DNA from 4 places in the Lysinibacillus sp. GJ-1 genome. Region 3 is predicted to be linked to each of the others. Evidence: riboswitches for the same ligand, from Rfam matches in the RefSeq annotation. Region 3 holds a riboswitch; each other region holds the start of a gene.
The links. A riboswitch is a leader RNA that binds a small molecule or an ion and turns the genes downstream of it on or off. The one in region 3 is predicted to bind thiamine pyrophosphate.
Positions count from the first base shown of each region.

Region 1 (6,367 bases), 2.1 Mb from region 3:
AAAGGTAGCGAGAATGTGCATTTCTCGATGCCTTTTGTCATTTTTACTTCGTTATTTTGCTAGTCCCAATAAGCTTTATAACAAGTAGCTACATTGGAAGACTATCGTACATATTTCAATCTTCCTTCGTTCTAAAGCTTTCGCATCTGTCACTTAGACTATCTTTACCGTTTACTATTCAGTAGATTGGCGTAAGCTGCCTCAACTGACTTAAAGGTAACTCCCCCACTCACTGAAAAAGTAATATGCAGTGGAATTCATTTTTTATTGTTTCCTTTTACTATGTATATCTGTCATCGTCATATAGGTGTTCTTGTATACCATTTATATGAAAATTCCACAACTTTGTACTGTTCTTATTCCTAATGTCGATAAAATTTTTTGGGCATTGATACGTGACAACTATTACAAAACTGGAATGGAGGAAAAAAGATGTCGATTCGAATGAAACTATATATTGGATTTAGTACAATCATTCTTTTATTACTAACTATTTCCTCAATCGCTTACTACCAACTGAATCACATTAATAATTTAAATAAAGACTTATTTGAAAACCGTGTTTATAAGCTGATTCAAGTCGATAAAATTGTCATTGCTTCTTCAATGCAGAGCAACTATCTTCGTTCATATATTCTCGAACCCAATGAAGCAACCATTAAAAACCTCGATGACCAAGAAAAGTTGATTCAAGACAAGGTGGAAGAGCTAGATAGCTTATTCACTTCAGAAACGACACAAAAGCAAATGGAAGTTATTAAAGCCAATCAGGCGATTTTTGAAAAAGCAGCACTGGAGATTATTAATACATACAGTCCCGATAATTTACAACCTGCCATTGACATTCTTCGAACAAAAGCACGCCCTGCTGCTGCTGCAATCCAACAAGCCGCACATGAAATTGCATTTTATGAGGAAAGACAAGTACAGTTAGCACGTGCTGAGTCGTCAAAAGTGGAAACTATAAGCTCATCGATTATCTTAATTCTCGCTGCCTTTTCCACAAGTTTAGCCTTTCTCATCGCCTTCATTATGACAAGGATTATTACAAAGCCTGTCAATCGCCTAGCTAAGGCAGCAAATATCATTGCTACCGGTGATTTACGTCAAGAGGATGTGAAAGTAAAGACAAAAGATGAGATTCGAAAGTTAGCCGATTCATTTAATGTAATGAAAGCAAATTTGCGCTCTCTCATTGACAATATAGCGATCAATGTAGAACATACTACTACAAGTGCAGGAGAATTAGCCGCAAGCACTGACGACGTTACTTCTTCTTCAAATGACGTTGCTAAACGCGTAGAATTAATGGCTCGAGGCGGTAGTCAGGCTGTCATGACAGGGCAAGAAACCGCTATGGCCATGGACGAAACTGCACGTGGAGTCCAGCGCATCGCTGAAGCCACACAGATGCTTCATTCGAAAGCGCTTGATACACAAAGCGTTGCGACTAATGGTGAAAAGATGTTGCAAAAGACCGAAAATCAAATGATGGTTATTCAACAATCTTCAGATAAGACAAATGCGCTTATTAAACAGTTAAGTACGCAATCGACTGAGATTGAAAATATAACGAAAGTCATTACTGAAATTACCGATCAGACCAACCTACTAGCTTTGAATGCTGCCATCGAAGCAGTGCGGGCTGGCGAACATGGGCAAGGATTTGCTGTCGTGGCAGATGAAGTACGTAAATTAGCGGAGGAATCCAAAATATCAGCCAACCAAATCATTAACTTAATTAATGATATTCAGCAAAATACATTGGAAGTCGAAAAAGCGGTGAGCGTTACAGTACAAAATATTGATGAAGGCGTTTCATACATTCAACATGCGCAAAACGCATTTAATGGCATTATGGGCGCAATTGAAGATATGGCATCCGAAATAGAAGACGTTTCTGCTTCTACTCAACAAATTTCTGCAAGTACTGAAGAGGTTGCTGCATCTGTCAATGAAATGTCTGCGGTAGCAAAAAACGTGGCAGAACAATCCGAAACGATTTCAAGCGCAATTGAAGAACAAACATCCACCATCCAAGAAATGAATGCTGTTGCACAATCTTTAAACGACGGGGCTACCACCCTTCAAGCACATATAAATAAATTTAAAGTCTAAAAAGCTAAGACAAAAAAGTGTTAGATTGATTGCAGTCAATCTAACACTTTTTGCTACTATGGTGAATCGGATGTTGTCCGCGGTTTATCGGTGATTTCTTTTGTTACTGATACAATCGGCTACCAGCTTTTTTAAACTCTTGAGCCTTTTCCTTCATTCCTTGATGGATAGCTTCTGTCGTATTTAAATCTTTTTCTTTAGCATAGTTACGAATATCTTGAGAAATTCTCATACTGCAAAACTTAGGGCCACACATTGAGCAGAAATGGGCTGTTTTTGCTCCCTCTGCGGGTAATGTTTCATCGTGGTATTCTACTGCTCGTTCTGGGTCTAATGATAAGTTAAACTGATCGCGCCAGCGGAACTCAAATCGCGCTTTGGATAGCGCATCATCTCTTTGTTGTGCCCCAGGGTGCCCTTTCGCTAAGTCAGCCGCGTGTGCCGCAATTTTATAGGTAATGACCCCTACACGAACATCTTCTCGATTTGGTAAGCCTAAATGTTCCTTCGGTGTCACATAACATAGCATCGCTGTGCCAAACCAGCCAATCATCGCTGCGCCAATGGCAGATGTAATATGGTCATAGCCTGGCGCGATATCCGTTGTAAGAGGCCTCAATGTGTAAAAAGGTGCTTCTTTGCAAACTTCCAATTGTTTGTCCATATTTTCTTTAATGAGATGCATCGGTACGTGCCCAGGTCCCTCTACCATTACTTGTACATCGTGCTTCCATGCAATTTGCGTTAACTCTCCTAACGTATCAAGCTCCGCAAACTGTGCCTCATCATTGGCATCAGCAATTGAACCTGGGCGTAAACCATCCCCTAATGAAAAAGCAACATCATACGTTTTCATAATTTCACAAATTTCTTCAAAATGAGTATATAAGAAGTTTTCTTGGTGATGGAATAGGCACCATTGCGCCATAATCGAACCACCACGCGACACAATGCCCGTTACGCGATTAGCTGTGAGTGGTACATAACGAAGCAACACGCCTGCATGAATCGTAAAGTAATCCACCCCTTGTTCAGCTTGCTCGATCAACGTATCACGATACACTTCCCATGTTAAATCCTCGGCTACACCATTGACCTTTTCGAGTGCCTGATAAATTGGCACAGTTCCTACAGGTACAGCTGCATTCCGAATAATCCATTCGCGGGTTGTATGAATATGCTTGCCAGTAGATAGGTCCATTATATTATCTGCGCCCCATCGTGTAGCCCATGTCATTTTTTCAACTTCCTCTGCTATAGAGGAAGAAACAGCCGAATTACCAATATTGGCATTAATTTTGACATGAAAGTTTCGGCCAATAATCATCGGCTCTGCCTCTGGATGATTAATATTGGATGGCATAATGGCACGTCCTGCAGCAATTTCTGCACGTACAAATTCTGGTTCTACATGTTCACGAATCGCTACAAATTCCATTTCCGGGGTAATAATCCCTTGTCTTGCATAATGCAGTTGTGTCACGTTGCGACCTTTTTTTGCACGTAATGGTTTTCGGGAAAGCTCCGGAAAAACGTTTTCCTTCATACGAGGGTCGTCTGCTTTGCGGAAGCCATTATCCTCTGGTTTAATCGTCCGCCCTTCGTACTCCTCTACATCTCCACGTTCTTTTATCCACGCACTACGCAATGCAGGTAAACCTTTTGTAATATCCACTTTGTAAGTTGGATCCGTATAAGGACCGCTCGTATCATAAACACGTACTGGTGCATTATCTTCTTCTCCAAAACTACCCGTTGTTGGGCTTAGCTGAATTTCACGCATCGGTACTAAAATATCTGGGCGTGTTCCTTCTACATATACTTTTTTACTTCCGTCAAAACTTGTCATAATGGTAATGTTCTTTTCGCTAACTGTTGTCATATACTATTCCGCTCCCTTTTCCATAAATTTTCAAAAAGGACCGAATCTAGCTCACGCCAATAGGTAGCATTACAAATAAAAAAGCCGAATCCAAAAATATTGGATCCGGCTGTACATGTAAGGTTTATTTATCGCAAAAAATTCTAGGAGTGCGATGTTCATTAACTTTCCCACGCTGGTATGAGCCAGATCAGGTCCAAAGGGTCAAGAAACCTCTATGCGTTTCCCTCTCAGCCCGACTCATCGGACTCCCCTAGTTATAGCTATTAAGTTTGATGATAGTGTAACAGATTTTTCTAATAGATGGAAGTTATAATTAGATTTATCTTGCTATTATCCTCGAGTAATTACGTAAATAGCAGTTCTGCTAGATAAATGACAATTGTTACTGTTAGACAGCTAACAATCGTGGAAAAAAGAACCGTTTGCGCAGCAGTTGCCGACTCAACATCATATTCTAATGCCAAGCTAGAGCTATTGCGTGAGGTCGGAAATGCACTTGCAATGAAGAGTGACTGAGCGACAACACCATCTAAACCGAGGACAAAAATAATAAGCAATGCAACGGCTGTACTACTACTAGACGTGTAATGCAGCTAACAAACACCGTTTTATTGAACATGGACTTGATTTCAAGCTGTGATAGTTGTGCACCCAGTGTAATAAGCGCTACGGCAATAAAGCCATCAGCTACGTGGTCAATTGGAATACGGATAAATTGTGGAATGCCAATATTAAAAAAATTCATTGCCACGCCTATTATAAGGGCATGAATAATAGGCATTTTCAGGAAGTCCTTTATGATCGCCATCCCTGATTTAGTCGAAGAGATTAAATTATATAAACCATATGTATAGGTCGTCATATTTTGAAAAATAACGAGAATCACTTGGATTGCCACCCCAATGGGCTGCGTTGCAAAAATCATTTGTGCAACTGGAATACCATAGTTGCCGGAGTTAATTAGGACAACACTATTTTTAAACACTGCCGTCTCTGTTTTCGCTAGACCAAGCCCCTTCGCTAAAAAATGACTAAGCACCATTTGACTGCCGATAAAGAGCACAATAAATAATGCCACTTCCCCCAGCACTGATAACTCCACACTTGTTTCATATAAATTCACAAATACCGCAGCTGGCATAAAACAATACGTAATGAGCTGAGATAATGCTTTTAAATTAAAAGAAAATTTCTTTTGTAAAAATGCACCAAGTACAAGCAACACTAAAATAGGGGCAACTATTTTAAAGAAAATCATACCGAGATACATCATGGAGGTGACCCCCTTTCATCTCTTTCTATAGTAAAACTGTTCACGACATGGGTCAATGCTCCCCCGCTAGTATAAGTTTACATAAAAAAGAACTGCCCCTTGCTAGGACAGCTCCTTTTTATGTTTGTAGGTTTTTGCTTTGCTTTGGGGTATTTAATCTTGCTTCGCGGGTAAATCTCTTTGCTTCACGGGTATCACCCTGCTTCACGGGTAAATCACTCTGCTTCGCGGGTAAACCTCCCTATTTCCCGGATAAATCGCCCTGCTCCGCGGGGAAATCTCCCTGCTCCGCGGGGAAATCTCTCTGCTCCGCGGGTAAACCTCCCTGCTTCGCGGGTATTTCATCTTGCTCCGCGGGTAAACCACTTTGCTCCGCGGATATCACCCTGCTTCGCGGGTATTTCACCTTGTTTCGCGGATAAACCTCTCTGCTTCGCGGGGAAATCACCTTGCTCCGCGGGTATCACCCTGTTTCGCGGGTAAATCTCTCTGCTCCGCGGGTAAACCTCCCTGCTTCGCGGGTAAATCTCTCTGCTCCGCGGGTAAACCTCCCTGCTTCGCGGGTATTTCATCTTGCTCCGCGGGTAAACCACTTTGCTCCGCGGATATCACGCTGCTCCGCGGGTATTTCACCTTGTTCCGCGGGTAAATCACCTTGCTTCGCGGGTAAATCTCCCTGCTCCGCGGGTAAATCACCTTGCTCCGCGGATATCACCCTGTTTCGCGGGTAAATCTCCCTGTTCCGCGGATATTTCACTCTATTTCGCGGGTAAATCTCTCTGCTCCACGGGTATCACCCTACTCCGCGGGTAAACCTCTATGCTTCACGGGTATCACCCTGTTTCGCGGGTAAATCTCCCTGCTTCGCGGGTAAACCTCCTTGCTTCGCGGGTAAATCTCCCTGCTCCGCGGGTAAACCTCTTTGCTTCGCGGGTATTTCACCTTGTTTCGCGGATAAACCTCCCTGCTTCGCGGGTAAACCTCCTTGCTTCGCGGGTAAATCTCCCTGCTCCGCGGGTAAACCTCTCTACTTCGCGGGTATTTCCATCTCTCTTTATTAAGCAAGTTTAAATCGATTCACGACCTCTTGG
Region 1 covers NZ_CP088912.1:203,433-209,799, reverse strand. Annotated here, with positions in the region: gene LO754_RS00945 (methyl-accepting chemotaxis protein) at 433-2,118, shown strand; gene thiC (phosphomethylpyrimidine synthase ThiC) at 2,222-4,000, opposite strand; TPP riboswitch at 4,151-4,265, opposite strand; partial or broken gene LO754_RS00935 (AEC family transporter) at 4,348-5,276, opposite strand; gene LO754_RS00930 (hypothetical protein) at 5,721-5,888, opposite strand; gene LO754_RS00925 (methyl-accepting chemotaxis protein) at 6,334-6,367, opposite strand, start outside.
Region 1: it holds a riboswitch for thiamine pyrophosphate, as region 3 does, so the genes downstream of both, thiC (phosphomethylpyrimidine synthase ThiC) here and LO754_RS11105 (thiamine phosphate synthase) in region 3, are expected to answer to the same signal.

Region 2 (6,367 bases), 150 kb from region 3:
AGAAGCACTTGGTGGCGACATTCTGTTCTCATTCGTTTGTGCAGTAGCATTCGCAACAATCTTAGCGGTAGTAGCAGGTCTTGTACTTTCAGGTGCATCTGCCCTATCACATGATATTTATGGTCAAATTATTAAAAAAGGTAAGATTACAGAAAAAGAGCAAGTACTTGCTGCTCGTATCGGTTCTATTACAATCTCTATAGTATCAATCCTTCTTGCACTTGGTGCACAAACATTAAACGTTGCGTTCTTAGTATCACTAGCATTCTGTATTGCTGGTTCAGCAAACTTACCAGTAATTATTTACACAATTTATTGGAAACGCTTTAATACGGCTGGTGCAGTAACAGCGATGTTAACAGGTTTAATTTCTGCTTTAATACTTGTAGCTGTATCTCCAAACGTTTGGAATCCAGTTGAAGGTAAAGCAATCTTCGTAGGTAATCCGTTAATTATGTTAACGAATCCTGCAATAATTTCTGTACCACTTGGTTTCCTAGGTGGTTTCATCGGAACGTTACTTTCTAAAGAATCTGATGATGCGAAATATCGTGAAGTTGATGTAAAAGCAAACACTGGTATTTCAGTTCAAGACGTATCTCACTAATACTATCACTAAAACCCCGTAAACTTTATGCTTACGGGGTTTTACTTTTCTCCCTCTTTTCGGTAATATATTGGTAATGTGAAATGGAGGGATTAGCATGGCACTATCCAAAGCTAAAAAGAAACGTATGCATTTAAAACGGACGCAAGGTAAGGATGTTGAAAAAAAACGTCAAACTGCCCCTTTTAGTACGCATGAGCGCGTGACAAAAACGAAGCATGCTACATTAGAACACAATAGAACAAAACATAGGAAACAGCCACACGGAGACGATTACTCGCTCTAAATGTGGCTGTTTTTGTCGTGTCTTTATAAATCGTAAAATAATTTTGTGTTTCGTGTCAAAGTATTGGCCGTTTCTTGCGTTGTTATACCTTTAAGCGTTGCAATGACTTCGATACTTTTAGCCATCATAGACGGCGATGTTCGAGCCTTGTCAAAAGGTCCTTCAAATGGCCAAGGTCCATCCGTTTCCACCATCATCAGTTCCAATGGATACTTTGTAATCAAATCTTGTATTTCCGCTTCATAAACACAATCAGGCGTAATGGAAATATAATAACCATTATGTATCATGCGCACAATTGCCTCTTCACTTCCCTTGAACCAATGAAAATGAGCTTTCTTTACACCATGTTTCTCAAGTAAATCACAAGCGATGAGTGCATCCTCATAAACAGCATGTAACACTATCGGTTTGTGAAGTTCTTGCGCTAACAAAATAAATTGTTCTAATAACGCAATATAAGGGCGCTCATCCAATACATGCGTCTGTTTTCGATAATAAGGTAAACCAACCTCTCCAACAGCAATCATCTCACTTGCGTGCAGTCGTATCCAATTAAATAAAGCTTCTTTCTCCTTATCATTAGGCAACGACTGTTCAGGATGAAAACCATATGCTGCCTTGACCTTCGCATAGGCTCTCGATAACTTCAGCGTTTTCTCACAAGATTGTAAGTCCGTACTGACCGCTATAACCGTTTGCGCCTCATCAAGTAGCAAAGGTACTTCTTCTTCTTGATACTGATCTAAATGAATATGTGCATCAATCAACATATGCATCGTCCTTTTCTTCCTTTAAATACTGAAAAAGTTGTTGTTTTAACTGTGTAAATTGAGTGGAATGACGAATTTCCTCGGAACGTGGTCGTGCAAACGGCACAATGATTTCTTCCTTAACCGTCGCTGGACGTTTCGTTAATACAATAATACGATCCGCTAAAAATAGCGCTTCTTCAATACTATGTGTCACGAATAGGATAGATTTTTTATGTTCCTCCCAAATAGATAACAACCATGCTTGCATTTCTAATCTTGTAAACTCATCGAGCGCTGAAAAAGGTTCATCTAAGCATAGTATCGGTTTCCCGCTGACGATAGCACGCAAAAACGATACACGTTGCTGCATGCCTCCTGATAATGCATGCGGATAAGCATTTTCAAACGAAGCAAGACCAACCTTTTCTAGCCACGCTTTGGCAAGCTCTTTATTCGGACGACGCTGCAATTCCTCAACAATCATGACATTTTCTAAAATCGTCCGCCACGGTAATAAGCAAGGTTGTTGGGGCATATAGCCAATGCTACCTGTTTTTCGTTGAATATTGTCTCCATTTAACAAAATAGCGCCGCGATCGACAGGCGTTATTCCTCCTATCAATTGAAAGAGTGTGCTTTTTCCACTACCTGAAGGACCAATGATTGCCACAAATTCACCTTCCTGTACGGTAAAGGATAAATTATTAACCACTTCAAGCGAGCCAAAGGACTTAGATATGTCTTGAATGTTCAGCATGTGCGCCCCTCCCCTTTACAACAAGCTTTTCTACAAAACGAATCACACTAAATAACAATAAACTTAATAAGACAATGGCAAATATCGCTACAAAGACGCGATCCGTTCGAAACGATGATTGTGCGAGCGTCATATAAACACCAATTCCCTTTTTTGCACCAAGCCATTCAGCAATGACCGCTCCCATCACACTATAAGTCGCCGCAATCTTAATACCGGAAAAGATGGATGGATACGCATAAGGCCATTCTAATTTCCAAAATGTTTGCCCCTTCGTAGCACCAATCATTGCAAAATAATGTTTAAGCTCAGGAGAGGTTTGGCGAAACCCATCCATCGCCGCGATAACGATTGGAAAGAAGCAAACGAGACAAATAATAATCAGCTTGGGTAACAGGCCAAAGCCAAACCAAATAATTAATAATGGCGCTAAAACGAGCACTGGCACATTTTGAGACACAATAAGAATCGGATAAACAAACGCTCTAATGGTTGATGAGCGATGTAAAAATACCGCAACGCTTAAGCCACACATCACACCAATAGCAAGCCCTAATAATGCTAGCTGAATCGTGGCCCAAACATGGGGAATAAACGTTGAATACGATTCAATACCTTCAATCATAATGGCACTTGGCGCTGGCAATAGCCAATGCGGGATATCAGCTACACGTATAATAAGTTCCCATATGAATAAGAGGAAGGCGATAAAAATAATCGACCTTCCTTTCAGCATTACCTGTTTCACCCTCGATATTTCTCCGTTAATGTTCCCATTGTAATACCAGCTGGCTGATATAAAATTTTCACTTGTGTAATAACATTGATAGCGCCTAAGTCAATCATCTTTTTATTCATCTCTTCAATAATTTGTAACAAAGTGGATAATTCACCCTCCATTGTTGTTTCCAGTGGATGCACCTCATAGTGCACACCGGAAGCATCGATTACAGCAATTGCCGCATCTACAAATGGGATCACATCCTCATATTTTTCTGTTTTAGGTATGATTTGTACACTAATTAATGAATTCGCCATTTATTTTGCTCCTTTCTTTGGTAAGAAGTCGTTTGTAAATGCTTGTTGTGCATTAAAGTCGCCTTCTAAAACGTTATTCTGTGTCATCCAGTCCGCATAGTTTTCCCAAACTGCTAACTTTTGTTCTCCCCATTGCACCGCATCATCTTGATATTTACCCGCTAACCATTCCTGACTTTTATGCACAAGCTCTTTATCCAAATCAGGTACCGCTTCAAGTAAAATATCAGCCGCTTCACTCGGATGCGCTATCGCATATTCATAGCCTTTGGCAGTAGCTGCGACAAATGCCTTTACGACATCAGGATTATCCTTTATCATTTTTTCATTCGTTGCCAATACAGGTGTGTAATAATCAAGCTGCTCACTATAGTCGGTTAAATACTGCATATTTAACTTTTCCCCACGAAGTTCTGCCTCAATACCTGTCCAAGCATAATAAATCCACGCAAAATCAATATCCTTTTGCATCATTGTGAAAAAGTCGATATCTCCCGCATTGACGATATCTAATTTGTTTATATCAGCATTTTCTGTTTGCATCAGTGACTGTAAAACAGCTTGTTCCACTGGAGCACCCCAGCCACCATAGGTTTTTCCTTCGTAATCTTTTGGTGATGTAATGCCTTTTGAAGCGAGTGATGCAAAACCTGAAGTATTATGTTGAATAATTGCCGCAATCGATACAAGTGGTACACCTTGTACACGAGCTTGCGTAATGCCTTCTTGGATGCTTACGCCAAACTCTGATTTCCCAGACGCCACAAGCTGATCAGCACCTGCATCACCTGGTAAAATAATCTCTACGTCTAAGCCTTGCTCTTTAAAATAGCCAAGCTTTTGCGCCACATAAAGTCCCGTATGATTCGTATTAGGTGTCCAGTCCAGTACAACTGATACTTTTTTTTCTGAACTGGCTTCCTCTTTTTTGTCTTCTTTTGCGCTACACCCAACTAATGTAATTAGTGCAGCAACCATAATGATTAACCATTTTTTCATGCTATATCCTCCTAGCAAGTAATTTGAAAGTGTTCATGATTGAATGTTTCACCAGAAGAAAAGCGTATGCTGTTTTTAATCTGTTTGCAGACGATGCTCATTGTTTTCTATCTGCTTAAGGGAATTATCATCCTTAAACAAAAAACGCCTAGGAATTATCCCAGGCGTTTGCAAACGGTATCAAAAAATAGTGTACGAATATTTTTGAATAGATGTTCCCTACGCTGGTACGAGCCAAATCAGGTTCAAAGGGTCAGCATCTGAACGGACGCAATCTCAGCTGGCAACTTCCAGCCCCCCTACATTCTTAACTTATGAACTTTTCGTTGATTATTATACCCCTATCTATCTTCAAATGACAAGCTCGTATTTTTAAACCTTTAAAATCAGCCTTGCTGTCGATGCCTATCATAAGCGAGCAAACTTCTTTCTAATTAGTAATTCGTTTTCCAAAGCATTTTGCTAGATGAAAAAAGCCCAGTTCTGTATAAGAACATGGGCATAATAAATTATTCTTCTTCTTTTTTCATTTTCATTACATGAGAAATGGTACCGTCTGTAGCGATATCTATTTTAAAGGAGCCATTCGAATGGCGATCTGCGCGCGTTAAACCTTTGACATCAATGATTTCTTTTACGCCTTTTTCTGTTTCAACAATGACTTGCTCCTGATCACTTGCTTTTACTACCGCAACAATACGATGTGGATTGGCTTTTAATTCGGTTAACACTTTTAAACCACGTTTTGCTCTACTTGCCATATCGACTTCAGCGACATTCATCTTCTTCACAGCACCTCGTTGGGTAACAATCACGACATACTCTGTATCAGACGGCTTTAATATTGTTACACCAACAAGTACTTCCCCATCTTTTAACGTGATACCTTTCACGCCACCCGTTTTAACACCTGTGACAGGAAGTTCTTCAATTGGGAAGCGGATAGCGTAGGCTGTATCAGTAATCAATAACAGCTCTGCCTCGTCTGAAACAATATCCGCCATGATCATTTCATCGCCTGATTTGACATTCATCGTCTTAATCGGCTTCGAATAACGTGTTACTGCATAATCTGGCAGTGGCGAGCGCTTAATTTGCCCTTCCTTTGTAGCGGTTAAAATATAGGTGTTTGGCTGTTCAAAGGAATCAAAACCATAGACCGCAATAATTGTTTCATCTTCACCTGTTGGCACAATACTTGAGATATGCTGACCAAGATCTTTCCAACGAATATCCGGCAATTCATGTACAGGCTGATAAATATAATTCCCACGATTTGTGAACAACAACAGATGATGCTGGGTATTTAACGTTGCCTCATACAGTAAATAATCGGAGTCTTTCATGGCGAAATCTTGTCCATTAGATGCTGCATGCGAACGTGTGGATGTGCGCTTAATATAGCCATCCTTCGTCACTGTGACCACAACATCCTCACTTGGAACAAGCACGTCTAACGTAATTTTAATTTCTTCAATCTCTTGTTCGATTTTCGAACGGCGTGGTTCAGAAAAACGTTTTTTAATGTCGAGTAATTCTTGTTTAATGACACGTACAAGTTTCGCCCCGCTATGCAAAATACCTTCTAGTTTCGCAATCAGTGCATTTAACTCATCTTGTTCACGACGTAGCTCTGTAATATCCGTATTCGTTAAACGGTATAATTGTAAGCTCACAATCGCCTCCGATTGTACTTCAGTAAAGTCAAATTTCACCTGTAAATTTGTTTTTGCGTCGCGCTTATCATTCGATGAACGAATTGTTGCAATTACTTCATCTAAAATCGACAGTGCTTTAATCAAGCCATCAACAATATGAGAACGGTCTTTTGCCTTTTGCAAATCATAAATGGAGCGGTTTGTCACCACTTCTTTTTGATGGGCTATGTACGCATCAAGTAGCAGTGGCAATGTCATCATCGTTGG
Region 2 covers NZ_CP088912.1:2,184,876-2,191,242, reverse strand. Annotated here, with positions in the region: gene LO754_RS10435 (solute symporter family protein) at 1-607, shown strand, start outside; gene LO754_RS10430 (hypothetical protein) at 705-893, shown strand; gene LO754_RS10425 (TatD family hydrolase) at 917-1,666, opposite strand; gene LO754_RS10420 (ABC transporter ATP-binding protein) at 1,656-2,405, opposite strand; gene LO754_RS10415 (ABC transporter permease) at 2,380-3,141, opposite strand; gene LO754_RS10410 (thiamine-binding protein) at 3,150-3,443, opposite strand; gene LO754_RS10405 (ABC transporter substrate-binding protein) at 3,444-4,442, opposite strand; TPP riboswitch at 4,642-4,753, opposite strand; gene parC (DNA topoisomerase IV subunit A) at 4,952-6,367, opposite strand, start outside.
Region 2: it holds a riboswitch for thiamine pyrophosphate, as region 3 does, so the genes downstream of both, LO754_RS10405 (ABC transporter substrate-binding protein) here and LO754_RS11105 (thiamine phosphate synthase) in region 3, are expected to answer to the same signal.

Region 3 (6,367 bases):
TTACCAATCCTTACACCAGATCGGGTAGAGAAAAGGGAAAATGGTAGACGTGTCAAAGGACCAGACGAACCTATGTTTACAATCACTGTCACAAGATCGTCATGGCGTAGCTATTGGAAGCTACTACAAAAGGATATGATATAGCTCACCCAGGAGATGGTGTAAATTACAGTGTACCTAACTCGAAAACTCGTAGAGGGCGTGTAGGAAAAGGGATTGCGAATACATTAGATACTAGTTGCCAACAAGGAGTGTTAACAGAAGAATTTCGAATTAGAAGGCTGGCACCGAAAGAGTGTTTAAGATTACAGGACTTTCCAGATGAAGCATTTGAGAAAGCTACAACTGTTAACTCATACTCGCAACTATACAAGCAAGCAGGAAATAGTGTAACCATTAATGTAATACAGGCAATTGCGAAAGAATTTTGCTGATCATATATTGCACGGAGAAGGACGAGAGATAATTAAAATGATAAATGAAGAAAAAATAAATTCTAGAATTATTTGGAGGTATAGGAGCACCGAGAAAAGCACTTATCAATTTATGAAGGACTTAATCAAGAAATAACAGATGAAAGCATGTTGTTACAGTATCAGAAACGGATATACGGAAGAGATACATTTACAGGCAACCTAGTTTATAAATCCCAAAAGTATCTTTCAACAATTGCTCGTGTGTCATCCAGGGAAGAGGCTGAATCAATAATTTAGAACATTTGGAAAGCTTTACTGACATGTAATCAATTTTATATGGTGCCTGTTTTATGTAATATCTAAACTAAACTATTAAAATTATCAACCCGAATTTAACACAAGAAGAGCATGTCTTGTTTATTTTTTTCAAAACATGCTCTTTTCTTTGGTTCATATATTCAGACTAATAACATTATTTCAATATACTTTATTTTTAAAATACATTATCTATTCCCATTTATACGCTGCCAAGCAATATTTTTAGCCCCAATTCAGCCCCAAATCGCCCCAAAACAAAGCATTAATATGCTATATCTTGCACAGTTCAAAAATATGAAAAAACCTGTAGAAGGTTGATGTTATGGGATTTCCGTCCTAGCTGTTGTTATACTTTGCATCGTTTTCACAGTATATCATGAAATATGTTCCATAGTCTATAAACATTATGACAGCAACGTTTATCGTTCATTGATTTAGTGATTAGCCCTGTTGCTGCCCCAACTACTTCTAAACTGTTACTAAATAAATATACATTCATACCTCGATTTAATAAGATTGTGCAATGAGTATGTCGTAAACTATGCAAAGTAATTTTGTGAAGTGAAGTTTAAGCAGAAAAGGAGATTTTACCTATTAACTGAGGAATTGGAACAACAAACGTTATCTCTGTTTTAAATGAATTGTAATGGAGGATATCACAGATTGTAACTTGATACACTTAATTAAACCAAAATTGGTGAGAATTATTGATAAAGTTAGTTATTTGGCAATTTGCCCTATAAGTAAATATAAAAAAGCCCCGTTTCTCGCATTAAAATTGAGAAATTAGGCTTTTCTCGTAACTCTAGAAAAGCGCACGATTGTGGAAAATCATAACCATATTTCTTCTTAAACTAAAGCCTTCGTTCGTTTAAAAAGAAAGGCAAATCTATAAAGAATAGTACATAATTATGATACGGTTCACCTTAATATAGTTAGTTTCCATTATATATATATATATGTGTTTACCAGCGATTCATCGCTATTTTCACCAAGACAATGTATAATAAGAAAAGCAGAAGAAGAATTCATTTTTCCTCTAGTGAAAAAAAGAGGTGCACTCACTTGAAACAATTTGAAACAGCATTACCTGAGCAGTATGAAACATTAAAAAAACAGGCCTATTATACGTCTAGCTGGCGAGAGCGTTTAGCCGCAGTCGAAATATTATCGGCTTATCAACATGACAAAATCATAGATATATTAAAAAATCGTATGGAACATGATACTGTCAACAAGGTCCAATTAGCAGCCTATGAAGCACTTGTGGCGCTTGGCGAGGACGTAGAGAAACCATCACCTGCACGTTTTGATATTATCAAAGGAACAGACAAAATTTTCCTACGGGTTAAAAAGAGCTTGCCAAAGGACCATACAGTGGCAGATTTTGCGGATAAACTAAAACGTATGCGTTTAGATGTCTTTGATGCGTATGAAGGCGACAAAGGTGCAGAATTTATGAACTGGTTAGAGGAACGTTGGGCAAAATTGTAACAATAGTTTTACGACTTATGAAAGCAAGTCATTCTCTCCGATTGTGGAGGGAATGGCTTTTTCTTATCTTACGCTGCGGTTCATCGAAACTAATATTAAATTGAATTACTTCTTCTATTGATTATCCTTCTTATTTAATGATAAAACAAACAACTTATTAACTTAACCTGCTCCTTTATTTTAAGTAAAAATCTGCACAATTTCTTAGCTCCATAACGATTTTCTTTAAATGTGTTACTCAAGAAAATGGCCCGATTGCAGAACAAGAACAATCCTGTCTATCAACCTCTGTTCCAAAACTTGTAATAATCGTTTACATAACAACTGAAAAAAGCATTAACAAGGGTAGGAACAATCCTTATAGTTAATGCATTTATGAATCATTTATAGCTAAACAATGACATGATTTGCATAGCGCACTGTTGCAACATAATCCATAATTAAACTAACATCTTTTCTTAAAAATAGATTTCTATGAATTTAAAGCTGAGCCCTGTGTTTTAATGAGTCAGCTTTTGCAGTATAAAGATTTGATTTTATTCTAATAATACATTATTGAACAATTAAATCGGTAGTGCTATACTTTAATTTGTAATTTCATACAATAATTGCTAGGAGAGCTGGTGTTGCCAGCTGAGAGTAGAGCCGTAAGCTCATGATCCTTTTACCTGATCTAGATTATGCTGGCGTAGGGAAGCAGATAGGATATTGTCTATTATACAAGTCCTTGTTTCCTTATTGTGGAAGCAAGGGCTTTTTTATCTTTCATTAACGGGCTGTATAACCCTCATCTAAAGATTGAGAGAAGCGAAGAAGAAAGATGGGGGATAACTGCCTGTAAGAGCCGATTGGTTCGACTAACCATCAAGTGGGGATGAAGAAGTCCCGCTTGATGGAAGTTTCACTTTATTTGCTATAACATTTTAATTGAATATTGAAAAGACCACTAGGGGTGCACGGATGTGCTGAGAGAGGAAACTCAACTCTTTGAACCTGATCTAGATCATACTAGCGAAGGGAAGTGGCTTACTTTTTGTACTTCAATGTACAAGATTTATAGCCACTTCTCTATGCTTGAGGGGTGGCTTTTTGTATGGAATTATAATGAAAGGAAGTGAACAACAACTTAATTTCTATTTTAGATATGAAAGAATAGGATGATTTAAGAAATGAATAAAAAAATAGCGCTCCATATCATTACAGATGGCCAGCATTCACTACATGAAGTGGTCCATTTTGTAACTAAGTTTGAACCCTATATAAGCTATTTGCATATTCGTGAGCCAAGTTGCACTGCTTCTGAACTCTTTGATTGTATAAGAAAATTAAAATATGCAGGCTTTCCATTACAAAAGATTGTGATTAATGATCGAATCGATGTTGCACTTGCTGCGGATGTTTCTCATGTGCAAATAGGTTATCGTAGTATTCCTGTAGCTATCGCAAGTGAGAAGTTCTCAAATCTTAAAATTGGTGCATCTATTCACTCTCTTGAAGAGGCTACAAATACAAAAGTAGATTGGTTACTCTATGGACATATTTTTGATACAGAAAGTAAGAAAGGAATCGCTTGTCGTGGAACAAAATTATTACAACAGCTTGTAAGCACTGTATCTATTCCTGTGATTGCTATCGGTGGAATCACTCCGCAAAATACAAAAGAAGTATGTGCGTCAGGAGTTTCAGGAATTGCAGTGATGTCAGGAATTTGGCAGGCAAATGACCCTATTGAAAAGGTAAAAGAATATGCTCGTCAACTTAAGGAGTGGGAAGATGAAAAGTTTCGATAGTATGATCATCATCGGTAGTACAATCGCACATTGACTTGCTGAACGCGTTTTACACGTAGTAATTCTTGAGAAAAAGGTAATTGCAGAGGGTGCTTCACATGTAGCTGCTGGATTACTAGGGGTTCAGCACAATGGGATGACGATCTTTTGTATGAAATGGTAAGAAAAAGTCGAACATTATTTCCAAAAGTAGCCGAAAAAATCCGTGCAAAAACAGGTATTGATATAGGGTACAAAGTGAAAGGAATATACAGGATTGCAAATTCAGAAGAAGAATTTGAACGTATCAACAAATTCGCTTTTGGCAAGTATCAGCTGGAGAAGAAACATTGTTGCTTTTTTCAGAAGAATTAAGAAATTTTGAACCAAATGGAAGTGATTTCCTTAAAAAGTAATTGCCCATTACTTAATGCTCCTATATTTTTAAAACGATTTTATATTGTATCAAAACGTTATAGTAAATACGTCACTGGTGCAACGATAGAGCCAAATTCATATCAAGAGATGTTAAAGCAATGAGTATTGTAGACATATTACAAAAGGCATTTTCTATTGTTTCAGCCCTACAAGATGCGAGTTGGGACCGAACATGGGCAGGATTTCGAAATGGAGGCAGAAGTTATATGGAAGTACATTCGACAATTCAAGGGCAATTTGTATCAACAGGACATTATCGTTATAGCATATTGCTAAGCCCATTCGTAGGAGAATATATGTCAGATTTAATGGTGAAACACTATGTTTATTAATGGAAATAGGATGGAAGTTCCAGACCATGTGAAAACAATTGAGAGCTTATTGATTCACTTAGGGCTTCAGGAAAAAATAGTTGTTGTCGAACAAAACGGCGTAATTTTGAAAAAAGAAAATTATTCGACAGTGGTTAAGTCTACTGATTCTATTGAGATTGTTACATTTGTCGGAGGGGGTTAACATGTATCAAATTGGACCATATACATTTACTTCAAGATTATTACTAGGAACAGGGAAATTTTCAGATTTTGATATTCAAAAAGGAGCAATAGAAGCATCAGAAGCTGAAATTTTAACATTTGCTGTGCGTCGTATGAATATTTTTGAACCATCCCAGCCTAATTTGCTAGATAAAATAGATTTATCAAACTATCGATTATTACCAAATACTGCTGGTGCGAAAACAGCTGAGGAAGCAGTACGTATTGCTAAACTAGCAAAAGCATCTGGGTTATGCGATATGGTGAAAGTTGAAATAATCGGGTGTGATGATACATTATTGCCTGATCCATTAGAAACATATCGTGCATGTGAAATGCTTTTAGCAAAAGGGTTTATTGTACTACCGTATACTTCAGATGATGTCGTTCTTACTCGGAAATTACAAGAACTTGGGGTTCATGCCATTATGCCAGGTGCGTCGCCAATTGGTTCAGGACAAGGAATTTTAAATCCATATAATTTACAAGTTATCATTGAACAAGCGACAGTACCTGTTATTGTAGACGCAGGTATAGGTACTCCGTCTGATGCAGCACTTGCTCTTGAACTAGGTGCGGATGCAGTCTTGCTAAATTCAGCAGTTTCTGGTGCGAAGAATCCAGTGCAGATGGCAGAAGCTATGAAACTAGCAATTCATGCAGGTAGACTAGGTTTTGAAGCAGGAATTATAGAGAAAAAAGAGCGGGCTCAAGCTAGTAGTCCTTCACAGGGGATGAGTATTATTGATTAATCGCTATTCAAGACAAGAACTATTTTCATTTATAGGACAAGTTGAAAAAAATTCAACAAAAACACGTACTTATTGTTGGAGCAGGAGCATTAGGTAGTAGCAATGCCGAAATACTTGTACGTGCTGGAATAGGTAAGTTATCCATAGTGGACCGAGATTATGTAGATTGGTCAAATTTACAACGCCAACAACTATACAGTGAAGAAGATGTGTTTCAACATTTGCCAAAAGCTGTTGCTGCAAAACAAAGATTAGAGAAAATTAATCGTGATGTGCTGATTGAAGCGTTTGTTCTAGACATTTCGTCATCTGAACTTTTTGCGTTTCAAGATGTAGATCTAATCATCGATGCAACAGATAATTTTGAAACACGTTTCTTACTAAATGATTTTGCAGTCAAGTATGAAATTCCATGGATTTACGGAGCATGTGTAGGTAGCTATGGTATTACATATACCATTTTGCCGCATGAAACACCTTGCCTACACTGTTTGATGGAAATCATTCCTTTATTCGGAGGGACAACTTGTGATACTGTAGGAATTATTGCACCTACAGTTACGCAAGTTGTGTCACATCAAATGGTAGAAGCATTGAAAATCTTAGTGGAAGATTGGGAAGCAATCCGAAAAGAATTATTGGCA
Region 3 covers NZ_CP088912.1:2,329,935-2,336,301, reverse strand. Annotated here, with positions in the region: gene LO754_RS11115 (DNA cytosine methyltransferase) at 114-434, shown strand; gene LO754_RS11110 (HEAT repeat domain-containing protein) at 1,800-2,228, shown strand; TPP riboswitch at 2,832-2,940, shown strand; TPP riboswitch at 3,167-3,265, shown strand; gene LO754_RS11105 (thiamine phosphate synthase) at 3,398-4,018, shown strand; partial or broken gene LO754_RS11100 (FAD-dependent oxidoreductase) at 4,002-4,767, shown strand; gene thiS (sulfur carrier protein ThiS) at 4,757-4,951, shown strand; gene LO754_RS11090 (thiazole synthase) at 4,953-5,723, shown strand; partial or broken gene LO754_RS11085 (ThiF family adenylyltransferase) at 5,716-6,367, shown strand, end outside.

Region 4 (6,367 bases), 1.2 Mb from region 3:
TTGCTGCTTCATAGTTTGGATGATCTGTAGCTTCAGGTACATACTCGACATAAGTCACTTTGCCAGTTGCATCTACCACAAAAACAGCACGTGCTAGAAGGCGTAATTCTTTAATATATACGCCATATGCTTCACCAAATGACAGGTCGCGATGATCTGAAACTGTTTGAACAGCATCAATTCCTGCAGCTCCGCACCAACGTTTTTGTGCAAATGGCAGGTCAACTGATACTGTATAAATTACTACATCATCGCCTAAATTTGCAGCTTCCTCATTAAAACGGCGCGTTTGTGCATCACATACACCTGTATCTAATGATGGGACTACGCTAAACAAGCGAATTTTACCTTCTGAATCTTTTAAAGAAACAGGTGATAAATCATTTGCTAATACTGTGAAATCCGGTGCTTGGTCTCCAACCTTTACTTCATTACCTATTAGTGTTACTGGACCCTTTTTAAATGTAATTTGTGCCATGTTAACGCCTCCTAATCATCATATGTACATAATCTTACTAAATGTAGGGAAATAATTGCAACTAGGACAACTTATCTTCATGCAATTATTGTGATGGCTTGTCAGCTACCACTCCTATTTACACTGTTCACACACATTTTTGAAGATAATTACAAAAAAATGTTAGATGACTGTAATCATCTAACATTTTACATATCAAAAATTTACATCTCTTTGTCAAGTCACTCAAAGTGATGTTTTGCCTGCTGATTATTCCTCAGGCTTCTCCTCCAAGTTTTCAGGCTCTTTAGCAGTTTCCTGAATAGTTGCTGGCGTTTGTACTGTTGCTTGCACAGATTCTTTTGCTATATACACTTTTTCATGAACAACCGTAGTCTCCGCAAAATAATCATGTATACCTTGATTGTCAGGTAAAATCGCAACTAAAATATACAGCGGCGTAAAGATATTACTGATTAAGCGACCAATCCATTCTCTGAACAGCACATCTGACCATTGGAGTTTATCATGTTTCAGCGATACTACACGTAACCCCAATGCCATTTTCCCTAAAGTTTGCCCGAAAAATTTCGTCATCAAAACAAAGTAACAATAATAAAGAACAGCTGAAATAATTGAAATAGGTGCATACCACACTGATTCTGATAATGACCAGTCCATTAAGTAAAATATTGGATTAACAGCAATTCCTATTATTGCAGAAATAATTAATCCATCCAGGACAAATGCCCAAAAACGTACCCAAAATCCTGCGGTCTTCAATTCATAGTTTGTCATCACTGTAGGCGTCACTGTTTTATCTAGCAATTCTTGGCTTATCGAGGGTGTCCCTTGCAAAACGAAATCATTGTTTGTCATGGTATGCCCTCCTTAGTATTCACCATATAAATACATCATTTTTGGTGCCTTGTATTCCGTCATAATTTTCATCAACATTTTTTCTTCAGCCGAAGGACCAAATAGTGAACCTACTTTCATGCCAATTAATGACGGTAAGCCTCCTTGATTATACGAGTATTCGAAAAGAACTGCATCCTCTAATCCAAAATCTTGTCGTAAAGCTGCAATTGCTGCTTGCTCATCGCCAATTTCGTCAATTAAGCCTGCTTCAAGTGCCTTTGTACCGCCAAGAATTCGACCATCAGCTACCTTTTTTACATCCTCTTCAGACATATTTCGTCCTTTTTCAACAATATCAACGAACTCTTCATAAGATTCATTAATCATATCTTGCATCATAGCACGTTCTTCTGCAGTAATTTCACGCGTAGGGCTTAGCATATCTTTATGTTGCCCTGATTTAAACGTTTCAAATTTCACGCCAACTTTTTCGGCTAATTCTTGATAATTAATAGATTGCATAATGACACCAATAGAACCTGTTATTGTATCACGATGTGCATAAATTTTATCTGCTGGTGCTGAAATGTAGTAACCACCCGACGCTGCCATAGAATCCATCGACACGTAGATAGGAATTTGACGCTCTTCTTTAATTTCTAACAATTTCTTATAAATTTCTGCCGATTCCTTTACTCCACCACCTGGAGTATTCACACTTAGTACAATCCCCTGTACTGTATCATCAGCTAAAATATTATCCAATTGATTTAAGAAAAACTGATGATCGTAAGCAATGGATTGCCATAATGTATTCGATCCAACATCTTGAATCGTCCCATCCACTTTCAAATATGCGATACGTTTAGTATGATCTTCACCTTCAATAATCGTTTCGTATACATCTAAATTTTTGCCAGCCATCACGCTATCAAAATTACTAAAGAAATCTGATTTAAAAATCGCCATAATTGTGTTAAGTCCTAATGAAAACACTAATAATACAGCTGCAACTGCTAAGGCTATCCACCTTTTTGTATTCATCTAATCGCCTCCTCTTCACGTTATACGTCTAAATGTCCAAAACGTTTCACTTTTAAGTGATTTTTATGTAAAAGTTTTTCCCACATCTATTATTTTGCCATAAACGAAATAGGGATGTACAAAAAAAATCAAAAGTTCATCATAAAGCATGAACTTTGATTTTTCGACATTATTTCCTAGGAAATAATTATTGGTGTGTGTAATGGCCTTTTTCTTGTTGTCGTAATTCGACACGACGGATTTTTCCAGATGCAGTCTTTGGTAATGCTTCAACAAATTCAATTGCCCGTGGATATTTATAAGGTGCTGTCATCAGCTTCACATGGTTTTGTAGCTTTTGAATAAGCGTATCATCACCTGTCACTCCTTCACGCAAGACGATAAAGGCTTTCACAATATTTCCTCTTACTTCATCAGGGCTTGCCACAACAGCAGCTTCTTTAACAGTAGGATGCTTCATTAAGGCATCTTCCACTTCAAATGGCCCAATTGTATAGCCTGACGAAATAATGACATCATCACCACGTCCCTCAAACCAAAAATAGCCATCTGCATCTTTGTATGCTCGGTCACCTGTAATATACCAATCTCCACGGAATTGCATGCTAGTGCGTTCTGGGTCCTTGAAATACTTTTTAAACAGTGCTGGGGTTTGACGATGAACGGCAATATCTCCAACAACGCCATCAGCAACAGGATTTCCAAAATCATCAATAATTTCGACTGTATTGCCTGGTGTCGGTTTACCCATAGAGCCGACGCGAGCATCCATGCCAACTAGTGTCCCAACAAGTAATGTATTTTCTGTTTGGCCATAGCCATCACGCACTTGAATATGAAACGTTTTTGAAAACACTTTAACGACTTCACTATTTAACGGCTCACCCGCTGATACAGCTTGACGGATGGCACTTAAATTATAGTCCTGTAGATTGTTAAGTGTGGCCATAAAGCGATATTCTGTTGGGGTACAACATAACACATTTACTTTAAATTTTTCTAGCAATGACAAGTAAGTCGAAGCATCAAATTTTCCTTTATAGACAAATGCTGTTGCTCCACTACCTAAAGTTGCTAAAAACGGACTCCAAATCCATTTTTGCCAACCGGGTGCGGCAGTAGCCCAAACTATATCATTTTCTTGGACACCTAACCAATTCGGTGCTGTCGTACGTAAATGCGCATAACCCCAGCTATGTGTATGAACAGCTGCCTTAGGATTCCCTGTTGTCCCACTTGTATAAGCTAAAAAGGCATGATCTGTACTTTTTGTCGGTGTAGGGTTTGTATAATTTGTAGGATGTTCCTTCATTTTTTCAAGCAATGGTTGCCATGGTGCATGCGCGTGACCAATAACGAATTGCATAATTCCTTTTAAATTTGTTACGTCGTCAAATTGCTCAATATATGGCTCATAGGCGATAATACCTTTGGCATTGGCATGTGTAATACGATATTCAATATCCTTTGTACGTAACATTTCAGAGCTAGGGATAATAGTTAAACCCGCTTTCAGTGCCGCTATGTAAACAATATAAGCTTCGACAGATCTTGGAACCATCACTAATAGCACATCGCCCTTCGTTAAACCCTGCGAAGTAAATACATGGGCAGCCTGATTCGCCTTTTCCAGTAAATTTGCGTATGTAATATATTGAATTTCTTCGTTGTCATTATAAACTATTAATGCATTTTTAGATGGATCTTGAGCATACTTTTCAATTTCCTCCACAATGTTATACCATTCTGGTGCAATTAAATCCTGTCTTTTCATCATAACTTCCTCCTTAATACTAGGTTCATTATAAAACTCATTTTTTACGATTTTCAATGGAAGGACCCTATTTTAAAAAAGTCATGACAATTATCATGGTCTAGTATATGGCATCAGTCACTGCTTTCCAAATAATGATAAAATGCTATTGAATACTATGAAAAGGTATGTTACATTTTGGTCAACTAAAATTTTCATGATTGCAGGGGGACTCTTGTGAGTTGAGAAGGTAAAACCTGACCCTTTGAACCTGTTAGTTAATACTGACGTAGGGAGCAATACACATCTTATTATTGATGAAAAGCTCTTTTTACGTGTGCCTTGTGCCCGAATAAAAAAGAGCTTTTTTTGCATGCTTACGTCCACCAAAAGAGGAGGACTACAATGGTTTTTCAAACGATTCGTAAAAAACAACCGTTGATTCACTGCATAACCAATTATGTAGTGGCAAATTTTCAAGCAAATGGCTTACTAGCAATTGGTGCATCACCGGTAATGGCGGATGATCCGCAGGAAGTCGAAGAAATGGTATCCATCGCATCAGCGTTATTAGTCAATATCGGAACGCTTACTACACGAACAAAAGAGTCTATGTTACTTGCAGGAAAAAAAGCGAATGCCCTTGGTATACCAGTAATTTTGGACCCAGTAGCTGCTGGCGCTACAGCATACCGCAAACAAACGGTACTACAGTTATTAGATTCGATTCATTTTGCTGTTATCCGCTGTAATGTTGGCGAACTTGCCGCGATTGCTAATGTACAATGGCAACAAAAAGGTGTTGATAGTGGTACTGGTTCCATGTCTGTTGAGGATAAAGCAAAAGAAATAGCAAAAAAATTTAATTGCATCGTGATTGTAACTGGTGAAAAAGATTTTATAACCGATGGGAACCTTGCGCAATGGATTGCTGGTGGTCATACTCGAATGACAGAAGTGACAGGTACTGGCTGTTTATTAAGCGCAATTTGTTGTGCTGCATATATGGCGGGCAATGAGCCTTTTTCTCAATTATGCGAAACATTAACGAGCTATAAAAAAATTGCTGAACATGCTCATTCGGCTGCTCAATACAATGGTGATTTTGCTGTAGCAGTCTTAAACGAATTGCATCGTTTATCGAAGGACGGTGATATTTGATGCACATTGTTACAACAATAGCGGGCTCTGATAGCGGTGGCGGTGCAGGTATCCAAGCAGATTTAAAAACATTTCAAGAATTAGATGTATTCGGAACGTCCGTAATTACAGCTTTAACTGCCCAAAACACACAAGGTGTCATGGATGTGCTACCCATTGAAAAAGCCTTTATAAATAAACAATTTCATGCTCTCTTAGAGGATTTTCCAATTAGCGCCATTAAGACTGGCATGCTTTTTTCCTCTGATATTATTCGTACAATTGCGCTAGCTATGACGAATTTAACCATCCCTCTTATTGTTGATCCTGTCATGATTGCAAAGGGCGGTGAAACTTTATTACAACAAGAAGCTGTGGAGGCATTAAGAAACAATTTATTACCACTTGCCACGATTGTAACGCCAAATATTCCAGAAGCTGAAACATTAGCTGCAAGAAAAATCGAAACCGTGTCTGACATTCGACTTGCGGCGCATTCGTTACTACAGCTAGGTGTTCAATGCGTGATTATCAAAGGTGGCCATCTAGCGAACAAAGATTTTGCTGTAGATTATGTATTTTTTAAAAATGGCAAATCATTCTCAATGCAATCTAATCGAATTGCGACCAAAAATACACACGGTACAGGGTGTACATTTTCTGCCGCATTAACAGCTTTTATTGGCCGTCAAATGCCGATAGAGCAAGCCATTATTGAGGCTAAGAAATTCATTCAACTAGCAATTACTCATAACTTATCGATTGGTCATGGTAATGGACCAACAAATCATTTTGCTTACCAAAAATTTAAAGAAAGTTGCGAGGTGACCATAGGTGAAACGCAGTGATTTGCAGCTCTATTTTATAATGGGTACAGCGAATGCCAAAATCAAACAACCATTAGCAATACTAGAAGAAGCATTGCAAGCTGGTATTACGATGTTCCAATTTCGAGAAAAAGGAACAGATGCACTAACTGATGAACATTATGAACATTTTGCCCGTCAATGCCAAAAACGATGTCATCACTACAATGTTCCATTTATCGTAAATGATGATATTGAGCTTGCCTTAAAGCTCAAGGCAGACGGTATTCATATTGGACAAGATGA
Region 4 covers NZ_CP088912.1:3,536,598-3,542,964, forward strand. Annotated here, with positions in the region: gene tpx (thiol peroxidase) at 1-478, opposite strand, end outside; gene LO754_RS17505 (RDD family protein) at 728-1,336, opposite strand; gene sppA (signal peptide peptidase SppA) at 1,349-2,362, opposite strand; gene mbcS (acyl-CoA synthetase MbcS) at 2,550-4,136, opposite strand; TPP riboswitch at 4,331-4,428, shown strand; gene thiM (hydroxyethylthiazole kinase) at 4,521-5,276, shown strand; gene thiD (bifunctional hydroxymethylpyrimidine kinase/phosphomethylpyrimidine kinase) at 5,276-6,103, shown strand; gene thiE (thiamine phosphate synthase) at 6,090-6,367, shown strand, end outside.
Region 4: it holds a riboswitch for thiamine pyrophosphate, as region 3 does, so the genes downstream of both, thiM (hydroxyethylthiazole kinase) here and LO754_RS11105 (thiamine phosphate synthase) in region 3, are expected to answer to the same signal.